DNA from 4 places in the Janthinobacterium sp. RA13 genome. Region 1 is predicted to be linked to each of the others. Evidence: predicted binding sites of a transcription regulator. Region 1 holds the regulator's gene; each other region holds the start of a gene.
The links. Region 1 encodes FNR, which switches genes on or off when oxygen is low (the NO sensors DNR and NnrR bind a similar motif). Its sites were predicted from a motif close to TTGATNNNNATCAA; they were not measured.

Region 1 (7,718 bases):
ACCGAAATATCACTTTATTTCGATGCCAGTTCGCTACGCTTATTTCATCCGGGGAATTTTGATCCACATCAAAGTTTTTTCTCGGTCAAACACTTACTCTCTGGCCACCATCATAAATAGTAATTCCAGGGAGAGTCTTTGTGGATCAATCGCTGAACTATAACTACAAGATCGTGAAGCAATTCGCGGTCGCTACTGTGGTATGGGGCATCATCGGCATGCTGGTTGGCGTTATCATCGCCGCTCAGCTGGCCTGGCCTGCCCTGAACCTCGATATACCATGGCTGACATACGGACGCTTGCGTCCGCTGCACACGAATGCGGTGATTTTCGCCTTCGGCATCTGCGGCCTGTTCGCTACCTCGTACTACGTTGTCCAACGCACCTGCCAAGTGCGCCTGTTTTCCGACAAGCTGGCCGCCTTCACGTTCTGGGGCTGGCAAGCGGTGATCCTGTGCGCCGTCGTCACCCTGCCCATGGGCATGACACGCGGCAAGGAATACGCGGAACTGGAATGGCCTATCGCCATCCTCATCGCCATCGTCTGGATCGCCTACGCCATCGTGTTCTTCGGCACCCTGATCAAGCGCAAGGTAAAACACATCTACGTGGCCAACTGGTTCTTCGGCGCCTACATCCTGGCCGTGACGATTTTGCACGTGGTCAATGGCGCCGTCATGCCAGCCTCGTTCACGAAATCGTATTCCGCGTATGCGGGCGTGCAGGACGCCATGATCCAGTGGTGGTACGGCCATAACGCGGTGGGTTTCATCCTGACCGCTGGCTACCTGGGCATGGTTTACTACTTCATCCCGAAACAGGCCGAGCGCCCCGTGTACTCGTACCGTTTGTCGATCGTCCACTTCTGGGCGCTGATCTTCACCTACATGTGGGCGGGCCCGCATCACCTGCACTACACGGCATTGCCTGACTGGACGCAATCGATCGGCATGGTCTTCTCGCTGGTCCTGCTGGCACCAAGCTGGGGCGGCATGATCAACGGCATCATGACCCTGTCGGGCGCCTGGCACAAGCTGCGCACCGATCCGATCCTGAAATTCATGATCGTCTCGCTGTCGTTCTACGGCATCGCCACCTTCGAAGGTCCGATGATGTCGATCAAGACCATCAACTCGCTGTCGCACTACACCGACTGGACCGTTGCCCACGTGCATGCGGGTGCTTTGGGCTGGGTGGGCTTCATCACCATGGGTTCGATCTACTATCTGCTGCCGCGCCTGGCGGGCCGCACGCAGATGCACAGCACGCGCCTGGTCGATGTGCACTTCTGGGTGGCCACCATCGGCATCGTGCTGTACATCGCCGCAATGTGGATCGCCGGCGTGATGCAGGGCCTGATGTGGCGCGCGGTCAATCCGGACGGCACCCTGACCTACACCTTTGTCGAGAGCGTGAAAGCGACGTATCCGTACTACGTGGTGCGCGTGGCCGGTGGCCTGCTGTACCTGTCGGGTATGTGCATCATGGGCTACAACACCTGGATGACCTTGCGCGGCAGCAAACTCCCCGTCGCCCGCATTCCGGAACTGAACGCGGCGCACGCCTGATAGGAGCATAAGCAAATGAAATTTTCACATGCATGGATTGAGAGAAACCCCTGGCTGCTGATCGCCCTGGTCACGGTGGTGATCAGCATCGGCGGCGCCGTCGAGATCGTTCCCCTGTTCTTCCAGAAGAGCACGACGGAGCCGGTCGCCGGCCTGAAGCCGTATTCGCCGCTGCGCCTGGCGGGCCGCGACATTTACGTGCGCGAAGGCTGCTACAACTGCCACTCGCAGATGGTGCGTCCGCTGCGCGCGGAAACGGAACGCTATGGCCACTATTCGGTCGCTGGCGAATTCGTCTACGACCATCCGTTCCAGTGGGGTTCCAAGCGCACGGGGCCCGACCTGGCCCGCGTAGGCGCGCGCTACAGCGACGAATGGCACCGCACGCACTTGAACAACCCGCGCGACGTGGTGCCCGAGTCGAACATGCCGTCCTACCCCTGGCTGGCGAAGACCAAGCTGGTGCCTGACGAAATCATGCCGAAGATGCGCGCCCTGAAACGCCTGGGCCAGCCGTACAGCGATGAAGAGATCGCCGCCGGCCCCGCGCAGCTGCAGGACAAGACGGAAGAAGACGCCCTGGTCGCCTATCTGCAAGGCCTCGGTACATTAATCAAAACAAGGAATTAGCATGGCAATCGAAAACCTGTTTGACAGCGCCAGCAGCGTCATGACGGTGGTTTCCTTTACGACGTTCGTGGGCATCCTGTGGTGGACGTTCAGCCGCAGCAACAGCGACTTCGACGCGGCGGCACGCCTGCCGTTCGCCGATGACGCGCTCGACTATCCGGCCGAGGCCGAGATGAATCTGGCGAAGGAGCATCACCATGGCTGACTTTACCAATGGCTTCTGGAATATCTACATCGTCGTGCTGTCCCTGCTGGGCATCATCGGCTGCGGCGTGCTGCTGTACTCGCAGTCGAAAATCAAAGTGGTCGAGGGCGCCCCTGCCGACGGCACCACGGGCCACGTCTGGGACGAGGACTTGAAGGAACTTAATACGCCGATGCCGCGCTGGTGGATGTGGTTGTTCTACATCACCATCGTCTTCGCGCTGGCCTACCTGTTCCTGTATCCAGGCCTGGGCAACTATGCCGGCAGCCTGGGCTGGAAATCGACGGGCCAGTACGAGGAAGAGCTGAAGAAGGCGGAAGCCGACTACGGTCCCCTGTTCAACAAGTACCTGAGCCAGGACTTGAAGACGGTGGCCGCCGATCCGCAGGCGCAAGCCATCGGCCAGCGTCTGTTCCTGACCTACTGCGCGCAATGCCACGGCTCGGATGCGCGCGGCAACAAGGGCTTCCCCAACCTGACGGACAAGGACTGGCTGTATGGCGGCGAACCCGACATCATCAAGACCACCATCCTGCACGGCCGCAATGGGCAGATGCCACCGATGGGCGCCGCCCTGGGCTCCGAAAAGGATGTCGAAAACGTGGCCCATTATGTGCTGAGCCTGTCCGGTTCGACCTCGGATCCCGTCAAGTCGGTGCTGGGCAAGGCCAAGTTTGGCGCCTGCATGGCCTGCCATGGCGCCGATGCCAAGGGTAACCAGATGCTCGGCGCGCCGAACCTGACGGACAAGACCTGGCTGTACGGCGGCAGCGCCGATACCATCATGGAAACCGTACGCAAGGGACGCAGCAACACCATGCCTGCCTTCAGCGATTTCCTCGGCGAATCCAAGGTACACGTGCTGTCGGCGTATGTCTGGAGTCTGTCGAATCCGCAGGCACCCGCCAAGTAAAAATGGAACCTCAAGTCATCAAGATGTATGCGGCCCGCGAGCAAATCTACCCTCGCGAGGCCAAAGGACGCTACGCTACCTGGCGATGGGTATGCGTATGGCTTACCCAGCTCGCGTTCTACGGCTTGCCGTGGTTGACCTGGAATGGCAGGCAAGCCCTGCTGTTCGATTTGACCACGCGCAAGTTCTACATTTTCGGCGTCGTGCTGTGGCCCCAGGATTTCATCTATCTGGCGGCCCTGCTGATCATCTGTGCGTATTTGTTGTTCCTCGTCACGGCCATTGCCGGGAGGGTGTGGTGCGGGTTCTCTTGCCCGCAAACGGTATACACGGAAATTTTCCTGTGGGTCGAACGCCGCATCGAGGGTACGCGCAGCGCGCGCATGGCCCTCGACAAGCAGGGCCCCTCCGTGCGCAAGGCGTTCAAGAAGACGGCCAAGCACCTGGCATGGGGCGCCATCGCCCTGTGGACGGGCTTTACCTTTGTCGGCTACTTCACGCCGATCAAGGAACTGGCGCAGTCGGTGACCACCCTGAACTTCGGTCCCTGGGAATGGTTCTGGGTCTTGTTCTACAGCCTGGCAACCTACGGCAACGCGGGCTGGCTGCGCGAGCAGGTGTGCAAATACATGTGCCCCTACGCGCGCTTCCAGAGCGCCATGTTCGACCAGGACACCCTGATCATCACCTACGATGCCAAGCGCGGCGAACCACGCGGCGCCATGAGCAAGAAGGCCGGCAACAACGACAAGCTGGGCGACTGCATCGATTGCACCCTGTGCGTGCAGGTGTGTCCGACCGGTATCGATATCCGCAACGGCCTGCAGTATGAATGCATCGGCTGCGCCGCCTGCGTCGATGCCTGCAACAGCGTGATGGACAAGGTCGAGCGGCCGCGTGGCCTGATACGCTACAGCACCGACCATGCGATGGAAAACAACTTCAATTCGAAGCAGATACGCCAGCGCGCCATGCGCCCGCGCGTCCTGATCTACACTTCCATCCTGGCCCTGATCATCATCGCCGTATGTACCTCGCTGGCCCTGCGCACACCCCTGAAAATGGATGTGATCCGCGACCGCGGTTCGATGGGACGCGAAGTGGAAGACGGCATGATCGAAAACGTCTACCGCCTGCAGATCATGAACACGTCCGAGCAAAGCCAGCATTTCAAGATCAGCGCTTCCGGCTTGCCGGGCCTGACCTTGCTGACGCGCGAAGAAGTGACCTTGCAGCCGACGGAAACGCTGGGCTGGCCGATCCGCCTGCGCGTGCCGCACGGCGTCGGCGAGAAGGGGTCGAACAAGATTGCGATCGAATTGCAATCGCTGGACAACCCCTCGCTGCATGTGCGTGAAAGCGCGGTATTCATCGTGCCGCGTTAAAGCAGGAAGGCCGGTCCCCGCATGGGGACTGGCCGTTTACACAGGAGAATCACCATGTCCGACAGTCTGAAACTGCAAGCCCCCGCCGATCCCTGGTACAAGCATCGCTGGCCATGGCTGCTGATGATCGGTCCCGGCCTGTCCGTGGTCGTCGGCAGCTTCATGGGCTATATCGCGTTTACGCAACCCGATGCGCTGGTGGTGGGCGACTATTACAAGCAGGGCAAGGCGATCAACCAGGATTTGAAGCGCGACACGATCGCCAGCGACCTGGCGATGGCTACCAGTTTGTCCTACGACGTGGCGTCAGCGCGCCTCAGTGGTTCCGTGCACAGCTTCGGCAAAGCTTACCAGGGTCCGCTGCAGCTGCACCTGGCGCATGCGACGCTGCCGGAAAAGGACATCAAGCTGCTGGTGCGGCCCGATGCGGCCGGCAATTTCTCGGTGGCGCTGCCGATGCTCGAGCGCAGCCGCTGGCAAGTGCTGGTGGAAAACGACAAGCGCGAGTGGCGCCTGTCCGGCATCTGGACCTGGCCGCTGCAACGCAGCATCGCGCTGCACGCCGACGAGGAACTGTAAGCCTTATTTGCAGACGTCGGTACCGGCCGTGATGGCCTTCAGTTTTGCCGGCTGCAAGATTTCAATTTCTCGGTTCGAGACGCGCAGCCAGCCTTCCTTCTTGAATTTCGACAATAAACGGCTGACGCTTTCGATGGTCAGGCCCAGGTAGTTGCCGATTTCCTCGCGCGACATGCGCAGCTGGAATTTGCTGCTCGAATAGCCGCGCGCTTCGTAGCGCGACGCCAGGTTGACGATAAAGGCGGCAAAACGCTGCGTCGCCTGCATATTGCCCAGCAACAGCATGACGCTTTGCTCGCGCGTGATTTCCTGGCTCATCATGCGGTGGAAATGGCGCAGCAGGGTCGGCATATTGCCCAGCAATTGTTCCAGGCTGGAAAACGGGATTTCACACACTTCGCTGTCTTCCAGCGCCACCGCATTACAGTGGTGGCGGTCGGCGCTGATGGCGTCCATGCCCAGCAGTTCGCCGGCCATCTGGAAACCCGTCACCTGCTCTTCGCCGCCCGGATTGATCTGGTACGTCTTGAAGTGCCCCAGGCGGATCGCGTACAGGTTCTGGAACGAGTCGCCGATGCGGAACAGCGAGGCGCCGCGCACGATTTTGCGGCGGCGGCCGATGATCTGGTCCAGCCTGTCCATGTCGCCCATATCGAGGCCCATCGGCAGGCACAATTGATGCATGCTGCAGGTCGAGCATCGCGCACGCAACGCTTCCACGTTCACTGTAGGCAAGGTTGGAGTGAGTAGCGCTTCAGTCATGTCGGTACCTTTTAGAAAATGCAACAACAAGTTTACTGCATACAGGGTTGCCGTGTGCCAATTTCACGGCAATTTCGCTGAATAAACGACGTTCCGACTTTAATTATATGGCAACATCGTCAAAAGCCCATGCGGGGAGGGCAATTTGCGCGGCGCCGCTTGCCAAGCTGGGGTATTGATAGGAAAATTCCTGACAGCATTATCTGCCGCCTGTGCCGCCCGGTACTGAAAAGGAAATCATGAAGCCTCTCGGCATCAAAGCAAAAGTCGCGCTGGCCACCAGCCTGACCTCGATCGCCATGATCGCGCTGGTCACCATGATCCAGGTGCAGCACATGCGCGACGATTTCACTAAAGTACTGCTGAGCCAGCAGTCATCCCTGATCAGCCGCACCGCTGCCGAGCTCGACGACAAGCTGGGCATGCTGCTGCAGATCGTCACCCTGACGGCCCGGCAGCAGCCGCCGGAACTGATCGCCCGGCCCGCCCAATTGCGCGAATACTATTCGCGCCGCTCGATGCTGGTGCTGTTCGACGACGTGCTGGTGCTCGACGCGCAAGGCGCCGTCGTGGCCGACATGCCGGAAGTGCCGGGGCGCGCCGGCATCAATGTTGCCGAGCGCGAGTATTTCCAGACCGTCCTGCGCACGCGCCAGCCCATGATCACCGAGCCGATGCTCGGTAAATCGAGCGGCATGCCCATCGTGCAGATGGTGGCGCCCGTGCTCACCGCCGATGGCCAGGTGGCCGGCGTGGTGATCGGCGTGCTGCGCCTGTACAAGGACAACCTGCTGGGGCGTTTGCGCTCGGAAAAGGTCGGCAAGAGCGGCTATTACTTCATCCTCACGCGCGGCGCCGTGCCGCGCTACGTGCTGCACCCCGATACCAGCCGCTTGCTGCAGCCGCGCCAGCCGAACGCCAATCTGACGACGACCCAGCTGCTGAAGGAAGATGGCGAAGGCAGCATGGTCAGCACCAACAGCCGCGGCATCACGGCCGTCAACAGTTTCAAGCGCCTGAAATCGGTGAACTGGCTGCTGGCCAGCTCGCTGCCCGTCGACGATGCCTTCGAACCGTTCGATGGCGTGCTGTACCGGCTGGTGCTGTGGAGCATCCTCGCCTCGCTGCTGGCCGCCTTTGTTCTGGGCTGGGTCACCGTGCGCCTGCTGTCGCCGCTGGTGCGCCTGCGCGACACCCTGCTGGCCCTGCGCAACAGCGGCAGCCGTTTTACCCCCGTGCCGGTGCAGCAGCGCGACGAGATCGGCGAACTGACGGAAGCGTTCAACGGTCTGATGAGCGAACGCGACCGCCTGCAGCAGGAACTCGAAGCGCGCGCGGCGGAGCTGGAGCAGGAACGCGACCGGGCCGAGGCGGCCAACCGCGCGAAGAGCGATTTCGTGGCCAACATGAGCCATGAAATCCGCACGCCCCTCAATGCCGTGCTGGGCATGGTGTATTTGCTGGGCAATACCAGACTCGACACGGAACAGCGCAAGTATCTGACCATGGTCAGAGTGGCGGGCCAGTCGCTGCTGGGCATCCTCAACGACGTGCTCGACTATTCGAAGATCGAGGCGCGCCGCATGGAATTGTCGCCCGTCGAATTCGACCTCGACGAAGTCATGAATACCCTGGCCACGACGATGACGATGAATGCGGGCGAAAAGGAGCTGGAA
Region 2 (7,718 bases), 3.9 Mb from region 1:
GCAGGATGGCGGCAGCGTGCGTATCCCATGTAAGATAGGGTTTTTCAGCACGGAGAACTGGCTTTGACGACGATCCCCAGCTATGACGATATCCGCGCGATTGCCGCGCGGCTGGTGCGGCAGCGCTACCCCGCGGCCGTGGCGGCCATCATCGGCGGCTCGTTCGCCACGGGCCGGCAAACGCCCAGTTCCGATATCGACTTGCTGCTGCTGTTCGACCACGTTGATTGCGCCTGGCGCGATACTCTCGTGGCCGAAGGGCGCACGGTGGAACTGTTCGCGCACGATGTGGCCACGTTCACGTATTTTTGCAAGGAAATCGACGCGGCAGGTGGCACGGTGCCGCTGGCGATGATGGTGCTCGAAGGCGAGAACATCGCCGCCCCCGGACCGCAGCACGCGCAGTTGCTGGCGCTGGCGCAAGCATTCGCCGCCGCCGGGCCGCCCGTGCTGGACGTCGACAATTTACAGCGGCGCCGCTACGCCATCACCACCGCGCTGGAAGACCTGGTCGACAGCCGGCACCCGGGCGAGGCGCTGGCCGTTGCCTGTCAGCTGTATCCGGCGCTGGCCGACCTGCACTTGCGCGCGGCGGGGGAATGGAGCGGCGAGGGCAAGCACCTGTTTCGCCGCCTGCAGGCCTTCGACGCCGCCATCGCCGACCAGCTCGATGGCGCGCTGCGCCTGGTCGCCAGCGACTTGCCGGCCGGGCAGCACGCGTTCGAGCAAGTCGCCGCCGCCGTGCTGGCGCCCGTGGGCGGCCCCTTGCTCGAAGGTTTTACCCTGCCCGCGCCCGCGCACTGGCGCGCTTAAAACGCCGTGCGCACGGCCAGGCTGATGTTGCGCGGTTCGCCCCAGAACACGCCGTCGAAGAAGCCCACGTTGCGGTAGTACTTTTTGTCGAGCAAGTTATTCACGTTCAGCTGCACGCTGGCGTGGCGGTTGAGCGCATAGCTGGCCATGGCGTTGAACAGCGCGTAGCCCGCTTGCGGGATATTCGTGATTCTGCCCGAGGGCGGGCGGCCGTACCACGATTCGCTATAGGTGGCGCTTTGTGCCGTCATGCTGGCGCCCGCCCTCAAGCCGGCCAGCTGGCCATCGAAACGGTAGCTGGTGGCCAGGCGCAGCAAATGTCGCGGCTGCGTGGTGGCGGCGCGGCGGCCATCGGCCTCTGCCGCGTGCAGATAAGTATAGCCGCCGCTCGCTTCCCAAGCCGGCGTGATCTGGCCGGAGACGTCGAACTCGACGCCCTTGGCAGTCACGCCGGCGCCGTTGGCCACCATGGCCTGGCCGCCGTCGGGCAGCAAAAAGCCGGGCGGCACCGTGCGGTCGAGTTCCGCCAGATTCTTTTTCTTCGTGTGGAACAGGGCGGCCGAGGCGTTCAGCTTGCCTTCATAGAACTCCCCCTTGATACCCAACTCGGCATTGTCGCCCGTTTCCGGCGCCAGGAACTTGTCGTTGCGGTCCTTGCTCGATTGCGGGTTGAACAGCTGCGTGAAGCTGGCGTAGGCCGAATACTGCTTGTTGATGTCGAACACGGCGCCCACGTAGGGCGTGACCTCGTTGCGCGTTTCCACGAAGTCGCCGCTGCCCGTGTACACGCCTTGCGTGTTGTAATCGCGTGTATCCGTGCGGTAAGTGCTGCTGCGCGCACCGATGATCACATGCAGCGGGTCGGCCAGGCTCAGGCGCGTGGCGACATAGGCACCCGCCAGGCGCGTGACTTTTTCCGTGTGCGAGCCGTCCGGGTGGAACACGGGGCGGGGGATGTTGCCTGTCCAGCTGCGATAATCAGGGACCAAAGGTTCATAGTCGATTTTCGCCTTGCCGCCTATCGAATTGTCCTGGCCGTTATTGCCATTCCAGCCGACGATGGCCGTGTGCTTGCGTCCGAGCAAGGTAAATGGCCCGCTGGCGTAGACGTCGAAATTGTCGCTGTTCTTCTTGCCCGCGCCCCAGGCGCCCGTCCACAGTTCCATGCCTTTGCCCGTGGCGGGATCGGGATGACCTTCGCCCGCATACAGAACGGTGGTGCGGTTCGTGCTTTCCGTGCGCGCATAGCCGAGGTGCAGATTCCAGTTGCCGGGCAGGCGCTGGTCCAGCGACGTAAATACCGTGTGCTGCTTTTCGGCCCAGGTGCTCCATGGCGCTGTCCAGCTGGTGTTGCGTGGCAAGTTCGCCAGGCTGCCGTCCGCGTTCCAGTAGGGCACGGCGCCCCAGGTGGCGCCTGTGGGCTTGTTGTCCTGGAAGTCGACGCCGGCCGTCAGCAGGGTGCCGGGACGCACGTCCGCCTCGACGATGACCATGCCGACCGTCTTGCGTTCGTGATACATGTCCAGGTAGGAATCGCGTTTTTGCCAGGCCAGGGCCGTGCGCGCGCGCACGCTGCCTTCCGCGTTCAGCGGGGTGGACAGGTCGGCCTCGAAGCGCTGGTCATCCCAGCGGCCCATGATCAGGCCGGCGCTGGCCTGGAAGGTTTTCGTGGGTCGCTTGCGTATCATGTTGATGGTGGCCGACGGGTCGCCTTTGCCGCCCATCAGGCCGGTGGCGCCGCGCACGACCTCGATGCGGTCGTACAAAATCGTGTCTTGCAATGGTGCATTGCCGCCACGCGCCATGCCATCGATCTGGAGATTGTTGATGCCGAAGCCGCGCGCATAAAAGGTCGTGCGCTCCGTGTCGTTCTGGCCCACCTGGATGCCCGTCGTCTGCGCCAGCGCCTGGTCCAGGCGCACGGCGCCCAGGTCGTCGAGCAACTGGCGCGTGATGACGCTGACCGATTGCGGAGTCTCGCGCAGGGACAGGTCCATGCGCGTGGCGCTGCGCGTTTCGCCTGCCGTATACGACTGCGTGCCTTCCGTGGTGGCCATCGACTGGCCCAGCACCGTGACGGCCGGCATGGTGACGTCGGCCGCGGCGGCGTCGGCAGCCTGTGCCGGCAAGACCACGCCGGCGGCAAGGCTCAGCAGAGCGATGTGTAATAAACGGGGCAGGGGGCGCAAGGCGGGCTGGCGCGAAGAAGAGAAGACGGTGGTCGATTGCATTATTTTCCTGGAGTATTTTTAGTCGTGTGTGTTCCTATCTCGTCTGGCGAGGTGCGCAGTAGCTGGGGGGATGGCGTGACGCTGGCCCGTGGTCTGGCTTGGATAGCAGTTCCACTCGCGCCTGGCAGTGGAAAGATGAGCATGATTCCTGTCACATTTGTGAATAAGAATCATTATCAATATAGGGGATATTTGCTAAATAATCAAGCGTACGCACCAAAAGAGTGCGATTGGGGCTATGGCGCGCATCGTCCGGCCTTCTGCGATAATGCAGGCGCTGATAAAATATTTTCCTCATTGAAAGAAATGCATGCGTACATGGATCGCTTGTGCCGGATGGTTGTGTGTCGTGTCGCTGGGCCAGGCCCAGGAGCACGCGCCGCCGCCGGCTGTTCCCGCGCCGCTGCAGAGTGCCAGCGTGCCGCCCGCCGCCGCGGTCGTATCGCCACCTGTATCGCCGCCCGTGGCGCCGGCCGCATCCGCAGCATCAGCGCCAGAGGTAACGGCGAGCGCAGAGGACGCCTTGCCGTCGCAAACGGTGACGATCACGGCCAGCAGCGACGCCAAGGCGCCGCGCGTGCGCTTCACGGCGTATCGCGAAAGTTATCTGACGGCCAGGAAAGTGTGGCAAGTGTCGAGCGGCAGCGTGGTGATGGCCCTGCGCCTGATTCCTGCCAAGCTGAGCGCCACCATTGACGACGTGCGCGTGGCCTTGCAAGGCAATGGCGCGCCCGTGCCGATCAAGGTGTCCAGCGGCGGCGTGTTTGTCGTGCCGCTCAACGATGACATCGCCGCGCAGGATGGTGCTTTCCTGGTGAACAAGGGCAGGGGCGAGCTGACGGCGAATATCGTCCTCCAGCCGTCCGTGGCGCGCGATGCGTGGAACGTCACGCGCGTGGGGCAAGTCTTGCAGGACGCCCGGCGCGCCGTGCGGGCCATCACGCCGTGGTACAAGCGGCCGTTCGCCAGCGACGTGCAATCGCTGGCCTTTTGCGCAGCCGAGCGGGGCAGCGCCTTGCAGTTGATGGATGGCGAGCAATTGATTGCCACCTTGCCCATGAACGAGGCGGCCGTCAACGATATCAACCAGCCCGTGTTTTGCAAGATTTTCGACGGCGAAGACAAATACCCGGGACACTACCGCGTCGTCATGCCCGAGCAAGCCACGGTGCTGCTGCTGTAGCGGCTAGTTCGGCTGGCGCTGCACCAGTTCCAGCGCCGCCGCCAGGGCCAGGTCCATGGTGGCCTGGTGGAAGATCAGCCATTGCGGCAAGAGCGACAGCGCATGGCGGCCCTGTTCCAGGTCTCCTTCATCGACGGCGGCCCAGGCATGGTGCAAGCCGCTGAGCACGCGCGCATGCTGTTCCCGGTGGTTGGCCAGCGAGGGAAAGGCGATTTCTTCCATCAAATCCTCTTCCTCACGGAAATCGCGTTCGACGGCCGCAATCAGCTCGCGAAACGCCACGCTGAAATGCTGGTCGCCCAGTTGTTGCAGGCGCGCGAGCTCCTGAAACAGCGCCTCATGCGCCTCGTCGATGACGGGAACCCCCAGCGCCATCTCATCCTTCCAATGCGATTTACCCATGCCGATGCTCCAGGTTAAGTCCGTCGCGGTGCGAAGCGGACTGTTCCAGTGTGGACGCGGCGAAGAGGGAAATCCATGATCTGGATCAAAAGTATGGTGAAGAGGAGGAGGATTGAGGCACTGAGAAATGAAGGAAAACGGGGAACAAATCCCCATCCGCAATAAAGCGTTTTTAAATAAGGTAAGCTGCTACCTAGCGCGTTTAATGCTTCGGCCAGCGAGCCCAGAGGGCTTGTGCGTCTACATTCGGCACCTGCATCTGCTGCCCGGCGGACGTCTGCATCGCATCCCTCAGCACGAGGGGCGCGAGCAGCAAGGCCGACAGGGCAAGGCAGGCCAGCACTTTGAGCGTCAACATGGTCGTCTCCCGGTGTCCCGGCGGCGGCGCGGGGATGCGGCGCCTGCCGGTCACTTCCTTATGCACTACCATGCTTGCAGTTTAGTTCATCTGGTCGTAACTTCAACTTATTGCTGTGGTGCACCGCACCAGTTCGCCTGTTGCTACAGGCTTATTTGGCCTTGCGGCTGCGCCGTGGCTTGCTTGTTGGCGGTAGAAAAGAATCGAACCACACTTGCGTCAGTTGCCGCGTATTTTTCGCCGCTTCGCGCTTGACGGCGGCCGTCGCATGGCCGCGCGCCGTGTTGGCGATGCGGTTGGCCGCGCTCAGGTACATGCTCATCCAGGGATTTTTCATGGCTAGCCTCGCAGACGGTGGGGGGAATGTCTTCACTCTATCCCGATGGCTGGCGCCGACAGTGCGCCTGCCCACATAGCCGGGCGGCGCGGGCGGCAGCCTGATCTAAGTCAATACACGTCGCGGCGGTAGCGTCCGGCCGCCAGCAGGGCGTCGAGTCCCTCCTGGCCCAGCAATTCTTGCAGTACAGCATCGATTCCTGTGGCCATGCCTTGCAGGCTGCCGCACACGTAGACGATGGCGCCTTGCGCCAGCCACTCTCGCAGTTCATTCGCGCTGGCGCGCAGGCGGTCCTGCACGTATTGTCGTTCACCATCGCGCGAAAAGACCTTGTCCAGACGTGCCAGATGGCCAGTGTCCAGCCAGCCTTGCAACTCTGCGCCGCAGACGCTGTCAAAAGCTTGCTGGCGCTCGCCAAAAAGCAGCCAGTTGCGGGCCAGGCCCGCCCGCTGGCGCGCGCGCAGGTGCGCACGCAGGCCGGCCAGGCCGGAACCGTTGCCGATATAAATGCAGGGCACGTCGACCAGGGCCGGCGCGAAGGCGGGATTGGCTTGCAGGCGCAGGCGGATGGGGCTGCCTAGCGGGGCGAAGCGGGTGAGCCAGCCGGAAGCGAGGCCATGGCCCTGGTTTTCCTCGCCCGCATGGCGCTCCTGGCGCACCAGTAATTGCACTTCGCCGTCGGATGGCAGCGAAGCGAGCGAATAGCTGCGCGGCGCGTGATGGGCACTGTCGGGGTGGCTACCGTCGCCATCGCTGCCGTCCGCGTTGCAGGGAATGATTTCCGCCAGCGCGCCCGCTTCCCAGATGGCGTCGGCCGGGCCCGTCAAGGTGATTTCATGCAATTCTCCACCTTGGCTGCCCGGGTTGAGCAGCACGCGGCGCGCCAGGCGCCAATCGGCATACGACGCTTCTTCCTGCACGCCGATGGCGTCGATGGCGCTGCCGCTGCAGCGGGCCAGCGCTGTGGACCAGCCGGCCAAGGCGGCGGGGTCGTGCTTGTCCACTTCGATCAAGGGGAACAGGGAAGTGGCGCCCAGCGCCTGCAATTGTTGCGCCAGCGCATGGCCAAAGCCGCAGAAGGCGCTGTAATGGCGGTCGCCCAGGGCCAGCATGCCGAATCCCAGGCCGGCCAGCGGCATGCCCGAGGTTTGCTGCAGCAGGCGCGCAAAGCGGCGCGTGCCGTCCGGCGCCTCGCCTTCGCCAAAGGTGCTGGCGACGATCAGAGCTCGTTGGTACTGGCGCAATTGTGCGGGATCAAACCGGTCCAGCGATTGCACGTCGACGGCGACCCCGGCCTGCTGCAGGGCGCGCGCGCTTTCCAGGGCCAGGCGTTCGGCCTGGCCAGATTGGCTGGCGTAGGCGACGAGGGTGGGCAAACCGCTATCCGTGCCAGGCGTCTTGCCCTGAGCACCGGCGCCCAGCATGGCGCGCTGCGCCTGCACAGCCCGCTTAGCCTTGCGGCGGCCCAGATACAGCATCCAGCCCGTGATGGCGAACAGGGGCAGACCCAGGCTGGCCACGGTGACGATGATGCGGCCCGGCAAGCCAAAATACGTGCCCATGTGCAGCGGATAAATGATGTTGACGAGGCGCGATCCCAGCGCCTGTTGGCTGTACGGTTCGCTTTCCGTGAGCGTGCCGTCGGCCGGTGCAATGCTCATGCGGCTGCGCGCCCGTTCGTGCGGCGCATCGCTGGCCAGCCACGTGAATTGCACGGCTTCGCCGGCGCGCGTGGGCAGGCGCACGCTGGCCAGGGTCCAGCCGGCGGCGTGCAGCTGGAAGCTGGTCCAGGCCAGGCTGATGTCGACGGCGGGCGCCTTGCCGCCGCCTTTTTTCGCGGGCGCCTGTGCCATCCTTGGCGGCTTGCCGGCCCAGGCGTCGATATTGTCGCGCACCACGTCGTAGCTCCAGTAAATGCCCGTCAGGGTCAGCGCCACGTAGACGACCAGGCACCAGGTGCCGGCCACGGCATGCAGATTCCACAAAAAGGAACGGCCTTTCAGGGCCGGATCGAAGGTCAGCCAGGTGCGCCAGTCCAGCGGACGGCGCGGCCAGCGCAGATACAGGCCGGACAGGGCTAACCCCAGCAGGCACAGGGCCAGCGCGCCCGCCACCTGGCGGCCCGGATCGCGCGGCAGCAGCAGCCAGCGGTGCAAGGACTCCGTCCACTCGAAAAATTCCGCGCCCGCCAGCGCCGGCTGGGTCGCGCCCGTGTACGGATGCAGGTAGATGGACTCGCCGCGCCGCTGGCCATTCTTCGGTGCGAAGAACAGCCGTGGCGCCGCGCCCGCTTCTGCATACATGGTGATCGAGGCTACGCGCTGGCCGTGTTCGGCGGCAGCAATGTTGCTCAGCTGGGCTGGCGTCAGCGGGGTGCGCGTTTCCACGGCGACG
Region 3 (7,718 bases), 860 kb from region 1:
GATCCACCGCGCCATCGAAGCGGGTGACGATGAAACGGGCGTGACCATCATGCAGATGGAAGAAGGCCTCGATACGGGGCCCATGCTGGCCATCGAGCGCACGCCCATCGAAGCGGGCGACTCCACCGCCAGCCTGCACGACAAGCTGGCCACCCTGGGCGGCAAGATGATCGTCGAAACCCTGCGCAAGATGCAGCAGCAACCGCTCGAAGCCGTGCCGCAGCCGGAAGCGGGCGTCACGTACGCGGCGAAAATCGCCAAGGAAGAAGCGGCGCTCGATTTCAGCTTGCCGGCGCTGGAACTGGGCCTAAAAATCCGCGCCTTCAATCCGTTTCCCGGCGCCTGCGGCCAGGTCGATGGCGTCACCATCAAGATCTGGGCCGCCGAGGTAATCGAAGCGGACAGCAAGGAAGCGCCCGGCCAGGTACTGGCGGCCGACGCCCAGCACGGCATCGTCGTCGCTTGCGGCAATGGCTCCCTGCGCCTGACGGAACTGCAAAAACCGGGCGGCAAGCGCCTGCCTGCGGCCGAATTCATCAAGGGCTTCCCACTCGAAGGCAAGCGCTTCGTTTAAACCGGCACGTGCCCATGGACCAGCTGACCGCCCTGCGCGCCCTGCGCCGCGTCGTGGAACTGGGCAGCTTCACGGCCGCAGGCAACGCGCTGGGCATATCCCACTCCATCGTCTCGCGCCAGATCCGCCAGCTGGAAAGCCAGCTGGGCGCACAGTTGCTCAACCGCACCACGCGCCGCTTCGCCCTGACGGCGGCCGGCCAGGAATACTATCTGGCCAGCCGCGACATCCTCGACGCCCTCGACGCGGCCGACCGCGCCGTCGCCATGCACCAGGCGCAACCGTCCGGCAGCCTGCGCATCAATGCGCCGATGGCTTTCGGCACTCTGGAACTGGCCGCCTGGCTGCCCGATTTTTCCCGCCTATACCCGCACATCCACATCGACCTGGTCTGCAATGACCGCATCGTCGACCTGATCGACGATGGCTTCGACGTGGCGCTGCGCCTGGCGCGCGGCTTGCCCGATTCCACCCTGGTGGCGCGCCAGCTGGCCAGCAGCCGCACGGTGGCCGTCGCCGCGCCGGCCTACCTGGCGCGCCATGGCCATCCGGCTACGCCGCAAGACCTGGTCCAGCACAATTGCCTGATGTACACCTCCGGCGACAAGCCGGCGGAGTGGTCGTTCACGGATAACGACGGCGCCGCGCACAAGGTGGCCGTGCGCGGCAGCCTGCAAGCCAATACCAGTGTTGCCCTGCGCGAAGCGGCCGTGGGCGGCATGGGAATTGCCGGCGCGGCCGCCTTCATCGTGCGCGACGCGCTGCGCAGCGGCCAGCTGGTGGAAGTGCTACCCGGCTACACCTTGCACCCACGCACCCTGTACGCGCTGTATCCGCACAGCCGCCAGCTGTCGCCCAAGGTCAGGGCCTTCATCGATTTTGCCGTGCAACACTATCAAGATCGCCGCTGGGATTGATCACGGCTGCTGCAGCGCCTTGCGCACGGCGCGGAACTGCTGCGTCAAGCCGCCGTAGCCCCAGGCCGCCTGGCGCGCGTCATGCACGTGGATGTAGCTGACGTCATGCAAGACGCCGAGATACTCCTCCATGGCGGCGAACACGGCGGCGATATACGCGGCCTTTTCGGCGGCCGTATTCGTTTCATCGCTGATCAGGATATCGAGGAAAAAACTGGCCTTGCCTTGCGCTTGCAAGGATGGCCCGCCGACAAACCAGTGCGGCGCGTCAAGATGGCTGATCGCCACCGACGTCAGTTCGGGCGCCTTGTGCAGCAGCTGCGCCGTCAATTGGCTCAGGGTGGCGGCGATGGCGGCCGACTGGCGCGCATCGGGCGCGGTGGACAAACGCAGGTTCAGGATGGGCATGGGATGCTCCGCAAGTGGATGAAGCCCCATTCTAGGCAGGCGGGATGAGAAATGGCAGCCTGCGCCCGGCACAGGATCTGTGCGGTTTGCGCACGAATGCTGCGCACATAAAAAAAGGGCTTGCCGCGGCAAGCCCTTGTTGCATCCGGCCCGCTGGCTTAGCGGCGCTGCACCTTCATCAGGCGTGCGCCCACGGACGACGACAGGCTGACCTCGAAACGGCCGCCGGCCGGCAAGGCGCTCACGTCGACGCTGGCTTTGCCACCCGTCAAGTCAGTGGCGACCACCGTCTTGCGGCCATCGGCGGCCACGTGCAGCACGGCGGCATACGGTTCCGACTGGGCATTCCAGACCAGCGCCAGCTTGCCGCCGCTTTGTGTCGCATCGAACGTGGCATCGTTGGCGGCGACCTTGCTGCGGCGCGCCGGGCGCTCCAGCTTGGCTAAAGCCTTGCCGTTTTGCAGCACTTGCACGTCGCTGATATCGCCCGGGTTGGCGAAGCTGACGCGGAAATGGCTCATGGCGTTACCGCCATGGTCGGCCACGGAGACGGCATCGAAGGGCAAGTCGATAGTCTGCCCCGACGCCGTCAGCACGCGCAAGGTATAAGCATGGCCGCTGCCACTGGCAGCGACGCCGATGCGCACCGACGAAGCAACGGCGGGACGCAGACCCACGCCCGATGGCGTGATGCGGCCGGAAATCGTCAGATAGCCATTCTCGGCCACGGACATGCTGGCGGCCAGCACATTGCTGCCCGTAATCTGCGTGCTGCGTTTTTCCAGGAATTGCTGCACCCGCGCATAGCTGTAGTCGGAGAACCAGGCGCCGCTGCAATAGCTCATCACGTCCTTCATCGGCGTGTTGCCATAGACTGCCTTGCTCAGCTGGCCGATGCTGCCCGCGTAGTTGCTGTTGTACAGCGCTTGCGGACCCAGATCGCCATTGGCATACGGGTAGTCGGGAGCCGCATTGGCTGGACCGCCGCAGGCTACGTGCTGCAGCGAGTGGTTGTGGCCCAGCTCATGCACGAGCGTGGTCAGCCATAGAGGCCATTGATTGCCGAAGGGGTCGACCGCTGCGATGCGGTTGGAACGGGCATCGAGGCCGATGGCCGACGTGAAGTCGCTGCCGCTGCTGCGCTGGTTGATGTAGGCCAGGCCGGCGGCGTTGTTGACGGACATCTTCGGCACGAAACCATAATAATAGGCGCCGCTGTCTTCCAGCGCGCGCTGGTTTTCCAGCTTGCCCAAGGCATCGCTCCACCAGCTGTCGGCCGTGCTGCTGCCTGGCATGCTCAGCGCAGTGCGCGTGGTGATGCTGATATTTTCCGTCGCATACGGATACACGCGCAGCAACGCGGCACGGATTACCTCGGCGTCAGGCAGTTGCGCCACGCCATCATCGGTGCTCAAGGGCACGAGCACCAGACGAATTTTGGCCAGGCTGGCCACCGCAGGCGCCGCTTCCTGGCTCACTTGCACGCCATCATTGCCGACGGCCGTCACGCGCACGCGCACGCCGGGCAAGATCCAGCCGGAAGGCAGGACGGCACTGAAGTTGCCATTGAAACTGTCATCGTTCTTCGTCACCGGCAAGAGCGCCGGCCCCGTCATCGCGATGCTGCCCAGATTGCTGCCATTGGCGGCCGTCGCATTCAAGGTGACAGCCGGGCTGGTCTGGCCCATTTGCGCGCCCAGCACGGACACGCGCACGGCGGCCGGCTTGCCGCGCGTCAGGCGCAAGGCCGTATTGCTGGCGTTCAAATTCAGTACTTGCGCGAAATCAATACTGCCCAAGGTAAAGGCCGACACCGTGCCCGCATTCACGGCGATGCGCGACGCGGCCGACAACATCACGTTGCCCGTTGCCGAGGCTGGCGCGGACAACAGCAGCTGGCTGGCGCTGGCGCTGACGATGACGGCAGGCGTATTGCCCACCGAAGCCGAGCTGACCTGATCGAGATTGCTGCCCTGCAGCGTCACCGACAAGGTCGTGCCGTTGACAACCGACGAGATCGACGTCACCGCCACGCTGGCCAGGACCGTGTACGCGTCGCCGCTGGCGACATCGTTGTAGGGACCGCGCACCGTCAGTGCGCCAGTCGCGGCGCCCGCAGGCACTACCACCGTCACGCTGCTGGCCGTCTGGCTTTGCGGCGTTGCCGCCGCGCCATTGCCAAACTGTACCGCCGTCACGGCGCCCATGCCGGCGCCCGTGATCGTCACGCTGGAACCGACACCGCCCGTCGCCGGTGCGACGCTGCCCACGCTCAATGGCAGGTACACAGTGACGTTATAGCTGGTGGCCGCCGTGCCGCTGGCGCTGACCAGGCTCAAGGCGCCCGTGACGGGCACGCCCGGCATGGCCAGAGTCACGCTGGTGTCGCTGCTGGCACTGGCGGCAACGTTCACGCCACCCACCTGGAAAGCCGTCACACGGCTCAGATTCGTGCCCGTCACCACCAGGCTGCCACCGATGGCGACATTCGCCGCCGAGACGGCCGTCACGGCGGGAATCAGGACGGGCGTACCCGAGGTGGTCGCCACCACCGTGTCGCCACCACCACCGCCCCCGCCGCCGCAGGCGGACAGGCCCAGCATGACAAACAATGCTACAAGCAAATGGTTTTTCATGGCTGGCAACCATGTTGATGCAGCGCGATGCCGGGGAGGACACGAGATAAATGTGACATATTGGTGACTTTTGGTGAGAATTTAATTTCGAAGAACCAATATTATGGGTTAATTCGATTCCTAAAGACAACTATTAATGCTTTTGATTCAATTGGTTTTGATAATAATTAAAATATCTTCTTGGCAAATTTTATTTTGAGCATTATTGGCTTCACTCTGTATTGACTTAAATCGAAATTACTTTCCTTTGCAGCTATTGCTATTCGGTTCATTAAAAATATGCGGATATGGCGCAAATAATGTGGAAATTTTTCCACAGCCTATAGAGCAGTATCTCCCTGCCAACTTTGGCGGAAAAATTAACGTTTTGAGTAAGATTTTCAGGAATGTAATTTTCAGAAGCTGGCGTGGCGGAGGGCGATGTGTTGCAATGTGTTGCAACCAGGCCTGCCGTGGGGTGAACAGCCGCTTTTGCTTAAAACCAAAGCAGCCTGATGCCGTATAATTTTAGACCCGGTGAAATCAGGCGATTGCCACCTTCTGCCTGCCCTACCCGGCCGGCACTCTCCGTCAGCTGATCCTGCTGGCCGCATCCGCCTCGTACCTGTCTTGTCGCCGCGCCGCCGCCCGTTTGCCTATTGAAAGCATGAAATGAACGATACCGTGATCCCCGCCATGTCCCCGACCGAAGCCACCTTGCGCGCCATTCTTGCGCGACGGATCATGATTCTCGACGGCGCGATGGGCACGATCATCCAGCAATACAAGCTCGACGAAGAAGCGTACCGTGGCGGCCCCGCTGGCCGCTTCATCGATTTCACCGCGCCGGCCGACAGTGGCGCGCGCGAACTGTTCGTCAAGGGCAATAATGAATTGCTGACCCTGACGCAGCCGCACATCATCCAGGAAATCCACGAGCGCTACCTGGCGGCCGGCGCCGACCTGATCGAAACGAATACCTTCGGCGCCACGACGATCGCGCAAGACGACTACCACATGGCCCACCTGGCCTATGAAATGAACGTGCAGGCGGCAAAACTGGCGCGTGCCGCCTGCGACAAATATTCCACGCCGGACAAGCCGCGCTTCGTCGCCGGCGCCCTCGGGCCCACGCCGAAGACGGCGTCGATCTCGCCCGACGTCAACGACCCGGCCGCGCGCAACGTCAGTTTCGACCAGCTGGTGGCCGCCTACCTGCAGCAGACGCAGGGCCTGGTGGAAGGCGGCGCCGACGTGCTGCTGGTGGAAACCATTTTCGATACCCTCAACTGCAAGGCGGCCCTGTTCGCCATCGACCTGTTCTACGAGCAAAACCCGACCGTCGTGCGCCTGCCCTTGATGATTTCCGGCACCGTCACGGATGCGTCGGGACGCATCCTGTCGGGCCAGACCGTGCCTGCCTTCTGGAATTCCGTGCGCCACGCGAAACCGCTGACCATCGGCCTGAACTGCGCGCTGGGCGCCGCCCTGATGCGTCCGTACGCGGAAGAGCTGGCCAAGATCGCCGACACTTTCGTCTGCATCTACCCGAACGCGGGCTTGCCCAACCCCATGAGCGACACGGGCTTTGACGAGTTGCCAGCCGACACGTCCGCCCTGCTGCGCGAATTTGCCGACGCGGGCTTTTTGAACATGGCGGGCGGCTGCTGCGGCACCACGCCCGAACACATCGCCGCCATCGGGCAATTGCTGTCGAAAAACACGCCGCGCACCGTGCCGGCGCCATCGCACGACTTGCGCCTGGCGGGCCTGGAACCGTTCGTCGTCAATGACGAGTCGCTGTTCGTCAACGTGGGCGAGCGCACCAACGTCACGGGTTCGAAAGCGTTCGCGCGCATGATTCTCAACGAGCAATACGACGAAGCCCTGTCCGTGGCGCGCCAGCAAGTGGAAAACGGCGCGCAAGTGATCGACATCAACATGGATGAAGCGATGCTCGATTCGCTGGCCGCCATGACGCGCTTTTTGAACCTGATCGCCTCGGAACCCGATATTTCGCGCGTGCCCATCATGGTCGACTCGTCGAAATGGTCGGTCATCGAAGCGGGCCTGAAATGCGTGCAGGGCAAGGCCATCGTCAACTCGATTTCCATGAAGGAAGGCGAAGAGGAATTCCTGCGCCAGGCGAAACTGTGCCGCCGCTACGGCGCGGCCGTCATCGTCATGGCCTTCGATGAGAAGGGCCAGGCCGATACCTTCGAGCGCAAGATCGAGATTTGCGCGCGCGCGTATCACCTGCTGATCGACGCGCTGGACTTCCCGCCGGAAGACATCATTTTCGACCCGAACATCTTTGCCGTCGCCACCGGCATCGAAGAGCACAACAACTACGCCGTCGACTTCATCAATGCCACGCGCTGGATCAAGGAAAACTTGCCGTACGCGAAGATCTCGGGCGGCGTGTCGAACGTGTCCTTCAGTTTCCGCGGCAACGATCCCGCCCGCGAAGCCATCCACACGGTCTTCCTGTATCACGCCATCAAGGCCGGCATGACCATGGGCATCGTCAACGCCGGCATGGTGGGCGTGTACGACAACCTGGACCCGGAATTGCGCGAGCGCGTGGAAGACGTGGTGCTGAACCGCCGCGAAGACTCGACCGAACGCATGATCGAGTTTGCCGGCACCCTGAAGGCGGGCGGCAAGGCCGAGGCGCAAACCCTGGCCTGGCGCGAAGGCACCGTGCAGGCGCGCCTGTCGCACGCGCTGGTGCATGGCATCACGCAATTCATCGTGGAAGACACGGAAGAAGCGCGCCAGGAGCTGCTGCACAATGGCGGGCGCCCGATCCACGTGATCGAGGGGCCGTTGATGGCGGGCATGGACGTGGTCGGCGACCTGTTTGGGCAGGGCAAGATGTTCCTGCCGCAAGTGGTGAAATCGGCGCGCGTGATGAAACAGGCCGTGGCCCACTTGATTCCGTTCATCGAGGAAGAAAAGCTGCTGGAAGAAAAGCGCACGGGCATCGTCGCCAAGCCGAAAGGCAAGATCATCATGGCGACCGTGAAAGGCGACGTGCATGACATCGGCAAGAACATCGTCACGGTAGTCTTGCAATGCAATAACTTCGAAGTGGTGAACATGGGCGTGATGGTGCCGTGCTCGGAAATCCTCGCGCGCGCCAAGGTGGAAAACGCGGACATCATTGGTCTGTCCGGCCTGATCACGCCGTCCCTGGAAGAA
Region 4 (7,718 bases), 4.1 Mb from region 1:
CGCTGCGGCTGGAACGCCTGGTACAGGCCCCAGCCGACGAAGGCCAGCACGATCACGGCGGCGACTATGGCCAAGGGTTTTTTGGAGGTACTCATTATTATTTGTCCACAGGTAATTGGATATCGGCCGCGGCGGCCAGGCTGCCCAGGCGCTGCGTCTCGCCCGTCGCTTCCAGCAATTGCGCCAGGCCCATCACATAGTTATAGGCAGTCTGCGCCCGCTGGGTCTCGACCTTGGCCAGGTTCAGGCGCGCGTCGACCACTTCCAGCGACGTCACTTGTCCTTGCTGGAAAGCCACCGTTTGCAAGCGGATATTTTCGCGCGCCAGCTCCACCGACGACGCCGTGGACAGGTACTGGATGCGGGCGTTTTCCAGCGCGCGCCAGTTCTTTTCGATCAGGGTGGGAATGTCGCGCTCGGCCTGGCGCGCCACCACTTCCACCCGCTCCTGGTCCAGCTTGGCGGCGGCGATCATCTTGCCCGTATTGATGCGGTGCACGAGCGGCACGGACACGACCAGGCCGATGGCCCAGTTCGAGCGCACGAGCTTTTCATTGCCGCGATTTAAGTTGTAGTTACCGATGGCAAAGACGGTGGGCGCGTATTCCTTGCCGTGCAGCTTCAAGGCTTGCTCGGCCTGTACGCGCTTGCTGTCGATCTTTTTCCAGTTCGCGTTTTCGCGCATGCCCGTGCTGATGAACGATTGCAAAGTACCGACCGGCAAGCTGTTGACGAACAGCGGCGTGCTGGGCAGCACTTGCGTGCTGACGGCAAGCAAGCGATCAAGCGCCACCTGGGCGATTTCCTCGTCGCTGCGGGCCTGCGCTTCGTCGCTGCGGGCGCTGTCGAGGGCCACATCGGCGCGCAGGCGTTCCGCGCGCGAAATCAGGCCGCCCTTTTCCAGCCTGGCAGCGTCACGCTGGTGCTGCGTCACGCCGGCCGTCACTTCGGCCCGCACGGCCACCACTCTTTTGGCCAGCAGCAACTGGAAGTAGCGCTGCGCCACCAGGGTGGCCAGCTGCTCTTCCGCTTCCGTACGCTCCGCTTGCGCGGCCAGAGTCAGGCTCGATGCGAGTCCCTTGACGGCGTCCAGGCGCCCGCCCGTGTAGATGGGCCACATGCCCAGCAAGCCGAACGACGTCAAATCCGTCACCACTTCGCGGTTCAGGGAATTGGGAATGTGCGGCGTGGGCAAGCCGGGAATCGCCGGCAGCGCGGATTCGATGCCGCCCACCACGCCGGCCAGGCCGCTCGTATCGATACTCAAATCCGTCGACAACCGGCCGCGAAACGCCGTCAAGTCCACGGAAGGACCATCGATATTCGACAAGGCCTCGGCCTTCAGTGTTTTTGCCCGCACGTCGAGCGCGGCGCCCTGCACGGCGCCCGAAGCCTTGGCCGCTTGCTGCAGCGCTTCGTTAAATGTCAGTGGATCCGCTTGGGCGGGCATGGCCGCGCCGAGCGCGCTCGCCAGCAATAATGATAAGTGTCCTTGCAATCTGCCCATGTAGCGTCCAGTCAATGAATGAGGGGAAAGCACGGGGTTGCCATGTTTATACTTTCACAATAGCAATTATATCCATGGATGTCCATTCCAGCCTGCACTATTGGTTACTGGAGTTGGCACATGAAAACGGGCGCCTCTTGCGGGGCGCCCATGTTAAGTGGAAAAGGAAGATGTGCATAAAAAAACATCAATCTCAGGCTGGACAGGAGAGTCTGGAATTAATGTAGATCAATAAAAGCGCAAATACAAAATAAATCTTGCGTGCTGCTCTGGACGGCATGCGCGCCCCTCGCCTACGCTGTTTTTTTATTTGAAAAACAAGAGGAACCCATGCGGACAGCGCGCTTGAATATTATTGGAATGGATCACGAAGGCTGCGCCGACAGGCTGACGGGCGCGCTCGAAGCCGTCACGGGCGTGGCCACCGTGTGCGTCTCGCTGGCGCGCCACGGCGCCACGGTGCAATTCGACGAACGGCTGGCCACGCAGGAGCGCCTGCTGGCCGCCGTCAATGACGCCGGCTTCATGGGCGAGGCCTCCAACGAAGAACAACTGCCGTCCTGCAGCGGCGCCTGCGGCCACTGCCGCCATTGAGTACCGTCACTGCGCGCCGCCATCTTCCCGCTCAGCCTTCCCGCGCGCCCCGGTCGCGCAGATGCGCCAGCACGCGGCGCGGTCCCAGCGCCTGCAGGTCGAACGGCGGCAACTCGATGGCGTCGAGCGTATTCTTGAACAGCAGACCCAGTTCCGTGTCCCCTTCCAGGCTCAGGCGGCGGCTGAAGAACAGGGTGTCGGGATCTTCCTGGCGCCGCGCCAGCAGCATCAGATCATGCACGCTGGCGGCGATGCACAGGTCCGGTACATCGACATAGCGCTCGGCCACGAACACCGTGCCCTGCCACTCGAAATCGAAGGCGATGCCCGCGTCCAGCAGCCGCAAACGCAGGCTGCGCCCTTCCAGGCTGCGCCGCACGTCGTCGGGCAATTGCGGCGCCAGCAGGCGGTTCAGGCCTTGTACGAACAGCCAGGAGGCGGGATACGGCGGCAGCTTGGACAGCAATTCGGCCAGCGGTTCGGGCAGACGGTACGACACGGCGGGCTTGCTCATGGGTGGCTTGGCCGGGACGGGCAATCTTTCCAGTTGATCTTGCATGGTGCTTCCTTTCAATGCGTTCAATGGGCGGCGTGCTGTTCCATGCCGGGCTGGCCGTGCCAGTAGCCGTCACAGGCGCCGGCCGGCTGGCAGGCCGCCAGCTGGGCCTGGGCGCCGATGCCGCTGACCTGGCCGCGGCGGGCGCGGTCGAAGATGGCGATCACCTGTTCCGTGTGCATGGCCTGCGGGCTGATGCGCGCCACCGCCACGCCCATGTCGCGCATGGCGTCGAGTTCGCGCACCAGGTTGTAGACGAGCGCCGACTGCGTCTGCGTGCCGTTCAACACGAGGAACGGCACTTCGTCGCGCGTACGCAGCAGCAGACCATCCGGCTCTTCCAGACAGCTGTAGCCGCAATCGTCCTTCGGCAGGTTGCGGTTGCGCGCCGTGAAGCAGCGCGCGGAAAACGCCAGCGGCATGCGGCCGTAGGCGAACACTTCCGTCTCCAGCCCTTCCGGTTTCTGGCGCTGCATCTCGGCCAGCGCCGTCTGCCCCATTTCCAGCGGCATCACCCAGCGCCGCGCGCCGAGGCGCGCCAGCAACTGCAGGCTGGGGCCATTGAACAGGTTCAGATGGGGGCCGGCGACGAAGGATGTGCCCTTTTCCATGCAGTGCACGGCGCCCATGTCGTTTGCCTCGACGCCGTAGCGGCCATTGCCCGTGATGCGGCGCAGGGTCGCCAGTTCCGCACCCGCCTCGATCAGCGCCTGCGTCGACAGCACCACTTCCTTGCCGGCGGCGGCCAGCATGTCAGCGATATCGAGCCAGTCGGCCAGGCGCACTTCATGCCGGCGCGAGCAGACGGTTTCGCCCAGATACACGATATCGACGGCCGTGCCGGCGATCTGCTGGTAAAACTCGAAGACGGTGGCGCGCGGCCAGTAGTACAGCAAGGGGCCCAAAGAAAGCTTCAGCATGTTCATCCTTTATTTCCAAGATCTATGGTAAGCGCCGAGGGTGTGCTGCTGGCCCTCGGCCAGCTTGTCCATGGCCGCCATCCAGCCCGGCTTGACGGCGTAGCGCGCATTGCCTTCGCGGCAGGCGTCGATCGCTTCGCGCCACACGCGCGTCACCTGCGCCACGTAGGCGGGGCTGCGCTGGCGTCCTTCGATTTTCACGGCGCGCACGCCCATGGCGATCAGCTGCGGCAGCAGCGCCAGCGTGTTCAGACTGGCCGGCTCCTCGATCGCGTAATACTCTTCGTCATTGACTTCGAAACGTCCCTTGCACAGGGTCGGATAGCTGGCGTTTTCGCCCGGTGCATAGCGGTCGATCAGCACGCCGTTCAGGCGCGATTCCAGGCCGTTCGGCGTTTCCAGCCAGCGCACGGATTTCGCCGGCGAGCACACGCCGTGCGTGTTCGGCGCCTCGCCCGTCGCATACGACGACAGCGCGCAGCGCCCTTCGACCATCACGCACAGGCTGCCGAAGCCGAAGACCTCGATCTCGACTTCCGTCTTGCTGATCAACTGTTCCACCTGCGCCATCGACAGCACGCGCGGCAGCACGGCGCGGGCGATGCCGAAGTGCTCGTGATAGAAATTGATGGCTTCGTAGTTGGTGGCCGAGCCCTGCACGGACAGGTGCAAACGCAGCTGCGGGTGGTGCTGGGCCGCATACGCCATCAGGCCCGGATCGGCCACGATCATGGCGTCGATGCCGGCCTGCGCGGCGCGGTCGATGGCGCTGCGCCACACGGCCCAGTTGTGCGGCTGCGGATAGGTATTCAGCGCCAGCAGCACCTTGCGTCCATATTGATGGGCGTAGCGCACGCCCTCGGCGATGGCCTTCTCGTCGAAATTGAGGCCGGCGAAATTGCGCGCATTGGTGGCGTCGCGAAAACCCAGGTAGACGGTGTCGGCGCCATTGTCGATGGCCGCTTTCAGGGCAGGCAGGCTGCCGGCGGGGCAGACCAGTTCCAGCGGTCCGGCCACGCGGGTGGCGGTGGTTGAATCAAGCATCATGATATTCACAGTCCTGTATCGGCTCAGGGTGCAGACTATAGCCCCGCCCATGCCGCCCAGTCCTTGACGCAGGTGAAGGAATGCATGCATGGCTGGCGCGCGTTCAACTTGCTTGACCTGGCTGTAAAATGCCCCACTTTTCACCCTCGTCGATTGACCGCCATGACCCGCAAACCGCTGCTGATTTTCCTGCTTACCTTGTTCCTCACCGCGCTGCAAGTGCAGTGGGCCGGCCCGGCCGATGGCTATGACGCAAACACCATCTCCGTGCTGTCGCCCGAAGTGCTGGGCGCGTATCCGGGCGTGCTGCTGCTGTTCCTGCTGGCCGTGTTCGCGCGCCGCCAACTGCCGCTGCTGCGCCAGGCCGCCATCTGCACGGGCCTGCTGGCCGTCTACTGGCTGCTGGCGAATTACGTGACGTTCGACGCACGCGTGGCCGGCTGGAGTACCTACTCGCCGCTGGAAATCTGGGCACACGTGCTGCCCGCCTCCGTCGCCAGCATCGCCGCCTGCGGCGTCGCATTCTTTTGCGCGAGCTGGCTGATCCTGCGCGAAACGCGCTGGAACAAAACCGGCTGAGGTGGTTTTTTCACCTGCATCAAGGATTCGTCACGCAACTGCACGCACCCTTTGACGCCACTATATTTAGTGATTAATCTCCATAAAAACACCGTATGTTGTGTTTATTGGAGGTTTCATGACGACAAATGCAGTTTCCCCCACACGCGGCCAGGTCGATGTCGCCGCGTCCATCAATGAATACCTGGACCGGCGCGACTGGCGTGTCAACGCCAACGCCAACCAGGGCTACTCGCTGGGCGGCCTGATACTCAATGTGTCGGGCAAGGTCATCGCCAACTACTGGCTGGACCAGGTGTATCCGCCGGAAGTGGGCGCGGCGCACCGCGAAGCGGCGCTGCACATCCACGACCTCGACATGCTGGCCGGCTATTGCGCCGGCTGGTCGCTGCGCACCCTGCTGCACGAAGGCTTGAATGGCGTGCCGGGCAAGATCGAGTCCGGCCCGCCGAAGCACATGTCGAGCGCCATCGGCCAGATCGTCAATTTCCTCGGCACCTTGCAAAACGAGTGGGCTGGCGCGCAGGCGTTCAGCTCCTTCGACACTTACATGGCGCCCTACATCCGCAAGGACAGCCTGCGCTACGAAGACGTGCGCCAGTACATGCAGGAGCTGATCTTCAACCTCAACGTGCCATCGCGCTGGGGCACGCAGACGCCGTTCACCAACCTCACGTTCGACTGGGTCTGCCCGGACGACCTGCGCGAGCAGATTCCCGTCATCGCCGGCCAGGAGATGGACTTCAGCTATGGCGAGCTGCAGGCCGAGATGGACATGATCAACCGCGCCTACATCGAGATCATGATGGCGGGCGACGCCAAGGGCCGGGTCTTCACCTTCCCCATCCCCACCTACAACATCACCGAGGATTTCGACTGGCATAGCGAAAACGCGGAACGCCTGTTCGAGATGACGGCCCGCTACGGCCTGCCCTACTTCCAGAACTTCATCAATTCGGAACTCAAGCCGAACATGATCCGCTCCATGTGCTGCCGCTTGCAGCTGGACTTGCGCGAACTGCTCAAAAGGGGCAATGGCCTGTTCGGTTCCGCCGAGCAGACCGGCTCCCTGGGCGTGGTGACCATCAACTGCGCGCGCCTGGGCCACCTGTGGCGCGGCGACGAGCCTGCGTTGCTGGCCGACCTGGACCGCCTGCTGGAACTGGGCAAGACCAGCCTGGAAATCAAGCGCCGCACCATCGAGGAACTGATGCAGCAAGGCCTGTTCCCGTACACGAAGCGCTACCTGGGCACCTTGCGCAATCACTTTTCCACCCTGGGCGTAAACGGCATCAACGAGATGATCCGCAATTTCAGCGGCGACGCTTACGACATCACGTCCGCCGAGGGCCATGCGCTGGCGATACGTCTGCTCGACCACGTGCGCGCCCGCATGGTGCAATTCCAGGAAGAGACGGGCCATATGTACAACCTGGAAGCGACGCCGGCCGAAGGCACGACCTACCGCTTCGCCCGCGAAGACCGCAAGCGCTATCCGGCCATCCTGCAGGCGGGAACAAGCGACAATCCGTATTACACGAATTCGTCGCAGCTGCCCGTCGGCCACACGGACGATCCGTTCGAGGCGCTGGAATTGCAGGATGCGCTGCAGCGCAAGTACACAGGCGGCACGGTGCTGCACCTGTACATGACGGAAGCGCTGTCGGATGCGAACGCCTGCCGCGAGCTGGTCAAACGCGCACTGAGCCGCTTTTCGCTGCCCTACATCACCGTCACGCCCACGTTTTCCATCTGCCCGCGCCACGGCTACCTGGCCGGCAAACATGAATTCTGTCCCACCTGCGACGCGGAACTGATCGCCCGCAAGCAATCCGATCTCGCTCACCCACTCAAGGAAACGCCATGAACGCACGTCCCGACTTCACTCCCGCCATCACCCTGCTCGACACCGAACGCCAGCGCTGCGAAATCTGGACGCGCGTGATGGGCTACCACCGCCCCGTCGCCTCGTTCAACATCGGCAAGCAGGGCGAATTCCACGAGCGCCAGTATTTTACGGAAGCGAGCGCCAAGGTTGGCCAGCCCGCCTGCCATGGCTGAGTTGAAAGTGGGCGGCCTGACGCCCTTTTCCGCCACCGACTACCCGGGCAAGCTGGCGGCGGTGGTGTTCGTGCAGGGCTGCCCCTGGCGTTGCGGCTATTGCCACAATCCGCATTTGCAGGCGCGCACGCCGGAAGGCGCCATGCCCTGGCAGGACGTCCTGACCTGGCTGCGCCGCCGCGTGGGCCTGGTCGACGCCGTCGTCTTCAGCGGCGGCGAAGCGTGCATGGACCCTGCGCTGGCGCGCGCCATGCAGGACGTCAGGGAGCTGGGGTTCGGCATCGGCCTGCACACGGCCTGCATCTATCCGCAGCGCCTGCAGGAAGTGCTGCCCCTGGTCGATTGGGTCGGCTTCGACATCAAGGCGCCGTTTGCCGATTATCGTCATGTGACCCGCGTGGCCGGCAGCGGCGACCCGGCGCGCGCCTGCCTGGACGCCATCCTCGCCAGCGGC

Region 2: FG13_RS01675 (bacteriohemerythrin) is a predicted target of FNR. The motif match lies at 4,705-4,718, and genes of this name have one in related genera.
Region 3: FG13_RS22640 (IPT/TIG domain-containing protein) is a predicted target of FNR. The motif match lies at 4,757-4,770, and genes of this name have one in related genera.
Region 4: ubiU (ubiquinone anaerobic biosynthesis protein UbiU) is a predicted target of FNR. The motif match lies at 4,688-4,701, and genes of this name have one in related genera.

The regions. Positions count from the first base shown of each region.
Region 1 covers NZ_JQNP01000001.1:4,244,493-4,252,210, forward strand. The annotation lists gene ccoN (cytochrome-c oxidase, cbb3-type subunit I) at 141-1,568, shown strand; gene ccoO (cytochrome-c oxidase, cbb3-type subunit II) at 1,584-2,198, shown strand; gene FG13_RS18730 (cbb3-type cytochrome oxidase subunit 3) at 2,200-2,403, shown strand; gene ccoP (cytochrome-c oxidase, cbb3-type subunit III) at 2,396-3,316, shown strand; gene ccoG (cytochrome c oxidase accessory protein CcoG) at 3,319-4,701, shown strand; gene FG13_RS18745 (FixH family protein) at 4,756-5,280, shown strand; gene fnr (fumarate/nitrate reduction transcriptional regulator Fnr) at 5,284-6,042, opposite strand; gene FG13_RS18755 (response regulator) at 6,282-7,718, shown strand, end outside.
Region 2 covers NZ_JQNP01000001.1:374,944-382,661, forward strand. The annotation lists gene FG13_RS01660 (nucleotidyltransferase domain-containing protein) at 64-813, shown strand; gene FG13_RS01665 (TonB-dependent siderophore receptor) at 810-3,044, opposite strand; gene FG13_RS01670 (hypothetical protein) at 3,355-4,227, shown strand; gene FG13_RS01675 (bacteriohemerythrin) at 4,231-4,629, opposite strand; gene FG13_RS30340 (hypothetical protein) at 4,832-4,987, opposite strand; gene FG13_RS30600 (hypothetical protein) at 5,139-5,324, opposite strand; gene FG13_RS01685 (PepSY domain-containing protein) at 5,435-7,718, opposite strand, start outside.
Region 3 covers NZ_JQNP01000001.1:5,109,265-5,116,982, reverse strand. The annotation lists gene fmt (methionyl-tRNA formyltransferase) at 1-574, shown strand, start outside; gene FG13_RS22650 (LysR family transcriptional regulator) at 589-1,491, shown strand; gene FG13_RS22645 (tautomerase family protein) at 1,492-1,899, opposite strand; gene FG13_RS22640 (IPT/TIG domain-containing protein) at 2,058-4,535, opposite strand; gene metH (methionine synthase) at 5,211-7,718, shown strand, end outside.
Region 4 covers NZ_JQNP01000001.1:182,996-190,713, reverse strand. The annotation lists gene FG13_RS00820 (HlyD family secretion protein) at 1-95, opposite strand, end outside; gene FG13_RS00815 (TolC family protein) at 98-1,450, opposite strand; gene FG13_RS00810 (heavy-metal-associated domain-containing protein) at 1,853-2,101, shown strand; gene ubiT (ubiquinone anaerobic biosynthesis accessory factor UbiT) at 2,133-2,660, opposite strand; gene ubiV (ubiquinone anaerobic biosynthesis protein UbiV) at 2,681-3,577, opposite strand; gene ubiU (ubiquinone anaerobic biosynthesis protein UbiU) at 3,587-4,624, opposite strand; gene FG13_RS00790 (hypothetical protein) at 4,787-5,203, shown strand; gene FG13_RS00785 (ribonucleoside triphosphate reductase) at 5,322-7,070, shown strand; gene nrdD (anaerobic ribonucleoside-triphosphate reductase) at 7,067-7,264, shown strand; gene FG13_RS00775 (anaerobic ribonucleoside-triphosphate reductase activating protein) at 7,257-7,718, shown strand, end outside.